DNA from 3 places in the Planococcus plakortidis genome. Region 3 is predicted to be linked to each of the others. Evidence: riboswitches for the same ligand, from Rfam matches in the RefSeq annotation. Region 3 holds a riboswitch; each other region holds the start of a gene.
What was found. Region 3 has a riboswitch for S-adenosylmethionine ahead of BBI15_RS01305 (2,3-diketo-5-methylthiopentyl-1-phosphate enolase). Riboswitches for the same ligand answer to the same signal wherever they lie in the genome.
Positions count from the first base shown of each region.

Region 1 (3,272 bases), 710 kb from region 3:
AAACCGTATGCTGGAACAAGTTGGCGTCGATTTCTCCGTTGTTCAACGCGTTGTTCGGCTGGATATAATCGCTGAATTCGATCGTTTCGACCGTATAGCCTTTTTCTTCAAGCGCCGGTACGATCGCTGCGTTCAGCATATCGCTATAAGGGCCGGCAGTCGCGCCGAGCTTAATGTCTTTCGACGCTTCGCCGCCTTCTGTCGTTCCTGTGTCCGCTTCTTCTCCGCCGCATGCGGCTAAAGTGAGCGCGCTCGCTGCCAATATCCATGTGAGTTTCTTCATGTTATTCTCCCCTTATCGTTTATCGAGTTTTTTGGCTGTAAAGTCGCCTGCCTGTTGAATCAATTGGACGAGCACGATCAAGATGACGACCGTCACGATCATGATCGTATTATCATATCGGTAATAGCCGAAACGGATCGCCAAATCGCCGATGCCGCCGCCACCGACGACGCCCGCCATCGCGGAATAGGCGATGAGGCTGATGACCGTCAGCGTGATGCCTTGGATCAGGCTCGCCTTTGCTTCCGGCAACAGCACGTCCTTGATGATCATCCAAGGCGTGGCACCGACCGCGATGGCCGCTTCGATGACGCCTTTATCGATATCCCGCAGCGCGGTTTCGACGATGCGCGCGAAAAACGGGATCGCCGCCACCGATAAGGAAACGCTCGCTGCGACCGGCCCGATCGTCGTACCGGTGATCAATTGCGTCAGCGGGATGAGTGCGACCAGCAAAATGATGAACGGAATCGACCGGACAATATTGACGACAAACCCGATGACGGAATTGACCGGCCGGTTTTCCCAGAACAGGCCGCGGTCCGTGACGAACAATAAAATGCCGAGCGGTAAGCCGACAATAAGCGCCACTGCGAGCGAGATGCCGATCATGATCAAGGTCTGGTAGAACGCCACTTGGATTTCCGGCCATAATTCGATGATTCTTTCCCATTCAATTCCCATGATCCATCACCTCCACAATCGCTTCACGCTGCTCCAGATAGTGAAGCGCCTGACTCACATCTGTTTGAGCACCTTTCAGTTCCATCACGAAAATGCCGAGCGGCAATTCCTGTATGTATTCGATCGCCCCGTGCAGGAAATTCCCTTTGACCGGATAGCTTTGCAGCATATCGGAAATAATGCCGTCCCCTGCGACCTCGCCTTTGAACAACACTTTGACGATCGTGCCATCACATTTCTTCAGGATTTCTTCCGGCACATTGAATGACACGACGCTCGAGATGAATTCCTTAGTCAAAGCGGTTTTCGGTTCTGCGAAGATATCGTAGACACGGCCTTCTTCAATGACCTGCCCAGCCTGCATGACCGCCATGCGGTCGCAAATTTCCTTGACGACGTTCATCTCATGCGTAATCAACACGATCGTGATATTGAGCTTGCGGTTGATGTCTTTCAATAAACGCAAGATCGATAAAGTCGTATTCGGGTCGAGTGCGGATGTCGCTTCATCGCACAACAGCACGGCCGGGTCATTGGCAAGTGCGCGGGCGATACCGACGCGCTGCTTTTGCCCGCCGCTCAGCTGTGCCGGATAGACATTGCGTTTGTCCGACAAGCCGACCATTTCCAGCAGTTCATCGACGCGTGGTCCGATTTTCTTGCCCGGTGTGCCTGCTGCGCGAAGGGCGAATGAAATGTTCTCAGCGACCGTCTTTTGGCTGATCAAGTAGAAATGCTGAAAGATCATGCCGATCTTAAGGCGCGCTTTCCGCAAACCGTCGCCACGCAGTTTCGTTAAATCCTGGCCGCCGACTTTCACCGTGCCTGACGTTGGCCGTTCAAGCAAATTGATGCAGCGGATGAGTGAACTTTTCCCGGCGCCGGAATAGCCGACGATGCCGAAAATCTCACCGGTCTTCACTTCCAAAGTGACATCATCGACGCCTTTGACCGTGCCATGTTTCGTTTGATAGGTTTTGCTCAGTTTTTCGATTTGAATCATGCTGTCAACTCCCCCAGGCAAATAAAAAATGCCTCTTTTATCAAAAAGAGACATCGAAAATTAGAATTTCGACTTATCTTTCAGAATGGATTCCATTCTGCAGGACTTGGCACCTTCCCATAAATGGGGGTTGCCGGACGTCATAGGGCCTTACCCTCGGTCTCTCTTGATAAGCATGCGTATTTGGTTGTTTTCAATATTACCTGCAGGGGCAATGGCTTGTCAATGCGATTTTTCAAACTTTTTGTACAATGGGACGCGCCGGTCATCGAATACGGGGATGCGGCCCCGCACTTCATCGACTTCCGAGAGATCGATGTCGGTGTAGCCAATGCCTTGTTCTTGCCCCATGTCCATCCGCACTTCTCCCCACGGCGCGATGACCATCGAATGGCCGCCGAACTCATTTTTCGGGTCGCTGCCGATGCGGTTTGCGGCAATGATGAAGCATTGGTTCTCGATCGCGCGCGCCTGCAGCAGGATGCGCCAATGATCGATACGCGCTGCCGGCCATTCCGCGGGCACGAAGATGGCCTTTGCGCCGTTCAGCGCTTGTGCACGCAGCCATTCCGGAAAGCGGATGTCATAGCAGATAACGCCGCCGAAAGTCTCGCCGCCTATTTCGAACGTGCCGAGCGACTGGCCTTCTTCGAGGTGGATATGCTCATCCATCAAGCCGAAGCGATGCGCTTTGTCGTATTCCGAAACGAGTGCGCCCGTGCTGTCGACCACATACATCGTATTGTAGAAACCGCCCTTTTTCTTCGTGGAGACCGAGCCCCCGACGATATGGACGCGATGCTCTTTGGCGAATCGTTTCAGGAAATCCGCCGTTCGGCCATTGCCGTCCGCCAGTTCATCAAGTTCCGTCAATGCATAGCCGGTGTTCCACATTTCAGGCAGGACGATGAGCTCTGCGCCGTTTTCTGCCGCTTCTTCCAAATAATTTTCCACGCGTTGAAAATTCGTTTCCGGTCCCCCGAAAGCGATATCCATCTGCACACAAGCGATCTTCATGTTCTCTCCCCCTGTAGACAGTTTAGATTAAACTCTATAAGATTTGAGGTAGATGTGCAATTATTTAGAAAATGAGGAGGATTCCATGGACTTTTCAAATCGATTACAAAATCTTCCCGACCAATTTTTCGCCGCGCTTGTCGCAAAAGTTGCAAAAGCGGTCGACGAAGGGCGAGACGTCATCAACCTGGGCCAGGGAAACCCTGATCAGCCAACACCGCCGCATATCGTCACAGCCTTGCAAGAGGCAGTGGCGGACCCGAAAACGCATCGCTATTCGCCGTT
Region 1 covers NZ_CP016539.2:2,793,550-2,796,821, forward strand. The annotation lists gene BBI15_RS13985 (MetQ/NlpA family ABC transporter substrate-binding protein) at 1-283, opposite strand, end outside; gene BBI15_RS13990 (methionine ABC transporter permease) at 296-967, opposite strand; gene BBI15_RS13995 (methionine ABC transporter ATP-binding protein) at 957-1,970, opposite strand; SAM riboswitch class I at 2,041-2,146, opposite strand; gene BBI15_RS14000 (carbon-nitrogen family hydrolase) at 2,193-2,987, opposite strand; gene BBI15_RS14005 (pyridoxal phosphate-dependent aminotransferase) at 3,073-3,272, shown strand, end outside.
Region 1: linked by a shared signal. The riboswitch ahead of BBI15_RS13995 (methionine ABC transporter ATP-binding protein) and the one ahead of BBI15_RS01305 (2,3-diketo-5-methylthiopentyl-1-phosphate enolase) in region 3 are both predicted to bind S-adenosylmethionine.

Region 2 (3,272 bases), 940 kb from region 3:
AATGATCGCCCGTTTCAAATAAATCGGCCATACCGTAATGATGTTCAGCGCTTATCCGCTTTCCCGGTCAAAAAGTCCCCGATAAACTGAACGGCGAAAACGATGACCAAGATTGCGATAGTCGCCATCAGCGTGACATCTTCCCGGCTTCTTTGGAAGCCATCCAGGAATGCCAGTGTGCCAAGCCCACCGGCCCCGATGATGCCTGCCATGGCCGTGTAGCCCACTAAAGCAATGGCAGTAACGGTGATTCCAGAGATCAATGCCGGTTTGGATTCCGGCAACAAGACTTTACGGATGATTGTCCAAGTCGTCGCTCCCATCGAACGAGCCGCCTCGATGACGCCTTTGTCAATTTCTTTCAAGGCAATCAATACCATGCGTGCATAGAAGGGGGCAGCGCCGATGATCAATGCCGGCAGCGCCGCATTCGGCCCCCGGATCGACCCGATCATGAATTTCGTGAACGGGATCAACAAGATGATCAGGATGATGAACGGAATTGAACGGAAAATATTGACGAATGCGCCAGTCAGCCAATTGACGATCTTGTTGGCCCATAATTGATGGGGGCGGTCAGGAATAAAATGACCCGAGCACGAGCCCGATAATGAATGTAAAAAGTGTGGACATTGCCGTCATGTAAATCGTTTCCAATGTCGCTTCCCACATATCCTGCCAGTCAACGTTCGGGAATAAAGTTTCAAGCATCGCCCATCACCTCCGTCTGTACATCATGGGCACCGAGGAAGGCTAACGCCTTCGCGGTTTCATCCGCTGCGCCTTTCAATTGAAGGATCAGCGTCCCGTATGCCCCGCGCTGGGTGTGGGAGATATTGCCGTGGACGATATTGACTTCCACCGCATGCTCGCGGATCAGCTGGGTCAGGATCGGCTGCTCTGCCTGGTCCCCGACGAAGATCAATTTGACCAATTGCCCTTCCGGATATTGTTCACGTAAATGACGGACAGTCTCTGCCGAATCTTCCGTCTCGGTCACTTGGGCGACAAAGCGCTTCGTGATGTCTTCCTTTGGATGCTGGAAGACATTCAGCACTTCGCCAAGCTCGACGACGCGCCCGCCTTCCATAACAGCTACGCGGTGGCAAATCTTCCGGATAACGTGCATTTCGTGGGTGATCAGCACGATCGTCAAGCCGAGGCGTTTATTGATATCGACCAGCAAATCCAAAATCGCATCGGTCGTTTGCGGGTCGAGCGCCGATGTCGCCTCATCGCAAAGTAAGACTTCCGGGTCATTGGCGAGCGCCCGGGCGATACCGACGCGCTGCTTCTGCCCGCCGGATAGCTGAGAAGGGTACGCATTCTCGCGCCCTTCCAAGCCAACCAATTCAATCAATTCCGCTGAACGTTTGCGGCGCTCTTCTTTTTCCACTCCCGCGATCTCGAGTGGGAATTCGATGTTTTCACGGACTGTCCGTGACCATAGCAAATTGAAATGCTGGAAGATCATGCTGACCTTCTGGCGGGCTTTCCGGAGCTTAGGTCCCGAAATCGCCGTGATGTTCTGGCCGTTGATCTCAACGGAACCTTCGCTCGGCTTTTCCAGGCCATTCAGCAGGCGGATCAAAGTACTTTTCCCCGCTCCACTATAGCCGATGATGCCAAAAATCTCGCCTGCCGGCACTGTCAAATCGACATGGTCGACAGCCGTCAAGCGTGCTTTGCCGGTGTCGAATACTTTCGTCAATCCTTTTAACTCAATCATGGTTGGGCACTCTCCTAAATCTTTTGCTAATAAAAAAGCCTTCCTGCTCAGATAAGCAGAAAGGCGCATGTGTAAACACAATAAACCGTTCTCTCATCTTTCAAAGTTTCCACTTTGAGTGACTTGGCACCATTTCATTTTCATGACGGTTGCCGGGCTTCATCGGGCACTTCCCTCCACCTCTCTTTATAAGAGTTACGCTATTAAGTTAATTTCAGAAATTAAATTTATCATGGCTGGCTGTATTCGTCAACCGATTTCAATTTCTCATACAAATGCGGCACAGATTGGAAAGCATAGATCTTGTCCGTCACTTTGCCGTCCCGTGAAATCAGCAGGCATGGCACACTTTCGACTTCATAAAGTTCCGCGACTTCCTGTACATAATTCAAATTGGCTTTGCCCATCGGAAGTTCTGGCATAAGTTCCGCCACTACTCCAAGCATCTTGCTGGCCACTTGGCAGGTACCACACATCGGCGTGTACAGATAATAAGCTGAAACAGGCTGTGTATTTTTTTCCTTGAGCCATTCTTTATGTGTCCATTCGTTCATTCTAGTCATTCCCTGCAACTGGATTTAAGACCCGCACATCTGCCGCGATCAGCACGTCGAGAAGCTTCCGTAGCGGCGTTGTCGCCACTTCTTTATAACTCCGGTCGATATGGAAATGGCGGGCTTCCGGAAACTCGCGCTTGATGAGCTTGCGCAGTTTATCGCCGGAAGCGTCCGCATCGACCAGGATGATGATGTCCTGCCCTTCGAACGGCAGCAGCATTTCCTCGAGTCTTGTAGCACTAACTGTACCATTTGTGCAAAGAATCGTCACGGGTTCTGCAATCAATGGCGCTATCCGGGTTTTGTCGCTGATACCTTCAACCACTATCACTTTTTCCATGCCTAATCCCTCCAGGAAACGATATATGAAAAAAAAGCGCCAAAAAGAGGCGCTTTCAGAACTTACTCATTTGTCATTTCTTTGTATTCGTCAGCTGACATCAATGCATTGACCTCATCTTCGGAAGGGGCTTCCACAACGACCATCCACGCTTTTTCGTAAGGTGATTCGTTGACGAATTCCGGGCTGTCTTCAAGCTCGGTATTGACTTCGACGATTTTCCCGCTGATCGGCGCATACAATTCCGATACCGTTTTAACGGACTCCACGCTGCCGAATGGCTCGTCTTTCTTCAGCTCGTCGCCGACTTGCGGAAGCTCGACAAATACGATGTCTCCAAGTTCATCTTGCGCGAAATGAGTGATGCCGATCCGTGCCTTGCCGTCTTCGACCTTGACCCATTCGTGTTCTTTTGAATAGCGAAGCTCTTGTGGTGTGCTCATCCAAACCCCTCCAAATATGTAATTGACTCAATTTCAGTTTGCCACAACCAAGGATGAAAAACAAGATGACAAACTTGTCAGCTCCATGTATTTGCGTAAGTGTCTTCCTTGAAGCCGAGCGTCGCTTGCGATCCGTCCCATGCGAGCGGGCGCTTGATGAGCATGCCGTCAGATGCGAGCAATTCGTATTGTTCATCTGCTGG
Region 2 covers NZ_CP016539.2:1,181,795-1,185,066, reverse strand. The annotation lists partial or broken gene BBI15_RS06005 (methionine ABC transporter permease) at 45-711, opposite strand; gene BBI15_RS06000 (methionine ABC transporter ATP-binding protein) at 704-1,729, opposite strand; SAM riboswitch class I at 1,820-1,924, opposite strand; gene BBI15_RS05995 (thioredoxin family protein) at 1,960-2,283, opposite strand; gene BBI15_RS05990 (ribonuclease M5) at 2,285-2,626, opposite strand; gene gcvH (glycine cleavage system protein GcvH) at 2,689-3,069, opposite strand; gene BBI15_RS05980 (arsenate reductase family protein) at 3,147-3,272, opposite strand, start outside.
Region 2: linked by a shared signal. The riboswitch ahead of BBI15_RS06000 (methionine ABC transporter ATP-binding protein) and the one ahead of BBI15_RS01305 (2,3-diketo-5-methylthiopentyl-1-phosphate enolase) in region 3 are both predicted to bind S-adenosylmethionine.

Region 3 (3,272 bases):
CGATGACCTTCGTATCGTCTTCGTCGACGAAAATGCTGCCGGTATGCAAATCGCCATGTAAAAGTGCTTCCGCTTCTGTCAAAAAGCTGCGCTTTAGTTTGGCCACTTCGAATTTCAGCGGCTCATTATCCCAAATCGCCTGTGCCGCTTCGCGCAGCGGCTCTTCAAAATCATTGGTATCATGGTCGAAAAACGGATCGGTGAAAATGAGGTCTTCGGTGATCTTGCACAGTTCCGGATTGGAAAACTCAGCCGCAAGCCGCTTTTTCTCGAATGGATGCAAACCGAAATCCGAGGTATGGAACAAGGTGTGCGCTAAATAACTGCCGATATGTTCCGCAAGCTTCGGGTAATGCTTGCCGTCGATCAGGCCGTTGCGCAAAATCGTCAACTGCGACAAGTCTTCCATGACGGTGACAGCAAGCGCAGCGTCCGTCGCATACACTTCGGGCACGCGGCCTTTCGCGAGGCTGCCGTGCAGCTTCAAGGCATTTGCTTCAATGGTCGCCCGGTGCAGTGTCAGCGGCCAGCTTTCGCCGACGACTTTCGCATACGGCAAGGCTTGTTTGATGATGAGCCCATGCCCAGTGGCGGAGTCGGTGATGCGGAATACGTAATTCAAGTTGCCGTCGCCGATCTCTTCACATTGCAATGTTGCGGACGACGCAAAAACGTCCAAACTCTGTGCCAGCCGAATCGCTTCTTGTTCAGTCAATGCTTTGTATGTAGACGGTGCTGTAAGTGTCATATTGATTGCCTCTTTTCTGTGGAATAATAAAAAGCCTCTTTCCCGAAAGAAAGAGGCGCAGAATAAGAGATCCATGCCTCTTATCTTTCAGAAATGTACATTTCTGATGGAATTAGCACCGTGCCTTAAGGGATCGAATCCCGGCGCCAAAGCGCCCCGTCTCACAACGGTATTACGGTCGGTTGCTGGGCGTCATCGGGCCATTTCCCTCTGCCTGCTCTTGATAAGAGTTTGCTATGCAACATTTATGAAGTTCTGAAACGAATGCTAGCACGATTCAGAATTCATTGTCAATAAAATATTTTGAAAAAACGAAAACCTTTCCGCTAAAGGCGAGTTTCATACTCGGGTTTCCTAGTTCATCGATTACTTGCTGCACTCTTCATAAATACCCGCAGCCGGTTGGGCATGCCTTTTTCTAGAGAACGCACCCTGAAGTGATCAGCTGACATTTTTCAGACATTTTTGATTTTCTCCGTTGACAGATACTGTCTGTCATGAAATAATCAGAATTACTTTGCAACAGCCATAATTTCATAATCTATTCTTATTCAGAGCAGGTGGAGGGACAAGCCCTACGAAGCCCGGCAACCGGTCCGATCATGGACACGGTGCTAATTCTTGCAGCCAACGCAATCGATTGGCTGGGAAATAAGAAGGCGTTAATCATTAACCTCTTCTTATTTGCGAAGAGGTTTTTTTATGTCCACTAAGCAGGAGGGTTATTCATGAGCGGTGTTATCGCGACATATCAATTATTCGGCAAAGCCGGTTCATTCGAAAAAAAAGCAGAAGCCATTGCACTCGGTTTGACGGTCGGTTCGTGGACCGATCTGCCATTGCTCGAGCAGCAGCAATTGCAACAACATAAAGGGCGCGTCGTGTCGGTCGAAGAATTCCCGCATGTCACCCACCCCGCACGTCAAGGCGTCATCCAAGCACGCCTGAAAATCCATTACCCGGCGGCCAACTTCTCAGCGGATTTGCCCGCCATCCTGACGACCGTCTTTGGCAAGCTGTCTCTCGACGGCGAGATCAAATTGATCGATTTGGATTTTGAAGAATCACTGCTCCGCCAGTTTCCGGGCCCGCGTTTTGGGATCGACGGCATTCGCGAAACGCTCGGTGTCAACGGGCGCCCGCTCGCCATGAGTATTTTCAAGGGCGTCATCGGCCGCGATCTCGATTATCTATCAGATCAACTTCGCCAACAGGCACTCGGCGGCGTCGACTTGGTGAAAGACGATGAGATTTTATTCGACAATCCACTGACGCCGTTTGACAAGCGCGTTACCGCAGCGTGTCATGTGTTAGACGAAGTGTACGAAGAAACCGGCCATCGCACGCTGTATGCCGTCAATTTATCCGGACGGACATCAAGCTTGCGCGACAAGGCGCGGCGGGCACGTGAACTCGGGGCGGACGCTTTGTTGTTCAATGTCCATGCCTACGGATTCGACGTCTTGCAGGAACTGGCAGAAGACGAAGAAGTGGCACTCCCGCTTATGGCGCATCCTGCGTTCAGCGGCGCGTATACGTCATCCGATTTTTACGGCGTGTCCACGGCGCTTGCACTTGGCAAACTGACACGACTGGCAGGAGCTGACTTCAGCTTGTTCCCGTCCCCTTACGGCAGCGTCGCCCTCGAGAAAGAAACGGCGTTGCAGCTCGGTCAGGAACTGGTCAGCGAAGGCCCTTTGAAGCAAAGCTTCCCGGTGCCATCCGCTGGCATCCACCCCGCCCTCGTGCCGCTATTGTTAGAAGACTACGGCGTTGACAGCATCATCAATGCCGGAGGCGGCGTCCATGGCCATCCAGACGGCGCTGCTGCTGGCGGCAAAGCGTTCCGCCAAGCGATCGACGCCGCACTGCAAGGACAGGCTTTAACGGAAGCCGCCAAACAACAGGACGAATTACAAAAAGCGTTAGCATTATGGGGGGAAACCGTATGAGCAAGCCGGTCATATTTTGCGACTTCGACGGGACGGTGACTTCCCGCGATAATTTGATCGCCATCATGAAAGAGTTCGATCCGCCGGGTTGGTCGCCGATAAAAGATCAAATTCTCGATCAGCGCATTTCCATATGCGAAGGCGTCCAGCAAATGTTTGCCTTGCTGCCATCTTCCGCCAAGCAACAGATCATCAACTATGCGCTCGACCAAGCGGAAATCCGCGAAGGCTTCGCCGATTTCGTCGCCTACACAAAACGCCATGACATCCCGCTCTATATCGTCAGCGGAGGCATCGACTTTTTCGTCTACCCATTGCTCGAGCCATACGGTCCATTCGCCGGCATCTATTGCAACGAAGCGGATTTTTCGAATGACAAGATCCATATCCGCTTCCCGCACGGCTGCGACGAACAGTGCGACAGCCAAGGCTGCGGCTGCTGCAAACCGTCCGTCATGCGCCGCATCATGTCGGAGCAATCGACGAGCATCGTCATCGGCGATTCCATCACCGACTTGCAAGCCGCCAAACAAGCGGATCTCGTCATCGCCAGGGATTTCCTGGTCGACAAA
Region 3 covers NZ_CP016539.2:239,811-243,082, reverse strand. The annotation lists gene mtnK (S-methyl-5-thioribose kinase) at 1-748, opposite strand, end outside; SAM riboswitch class I at 826-978, opposite strand; SAM riboswitch class I at 1,293-1,406, shown strand; gene BBI15_RS01305 (2,3-diketo-5-methylthiopentyl-1-phosphate enolase) at 1,477-2,700, shown strand; gene BBI15_RS01300 (2-hydroxy-3-keto-5-methylthiopentenyl-1-phosphate phosphatase) at 2,697-3,272, shown strand, end outside.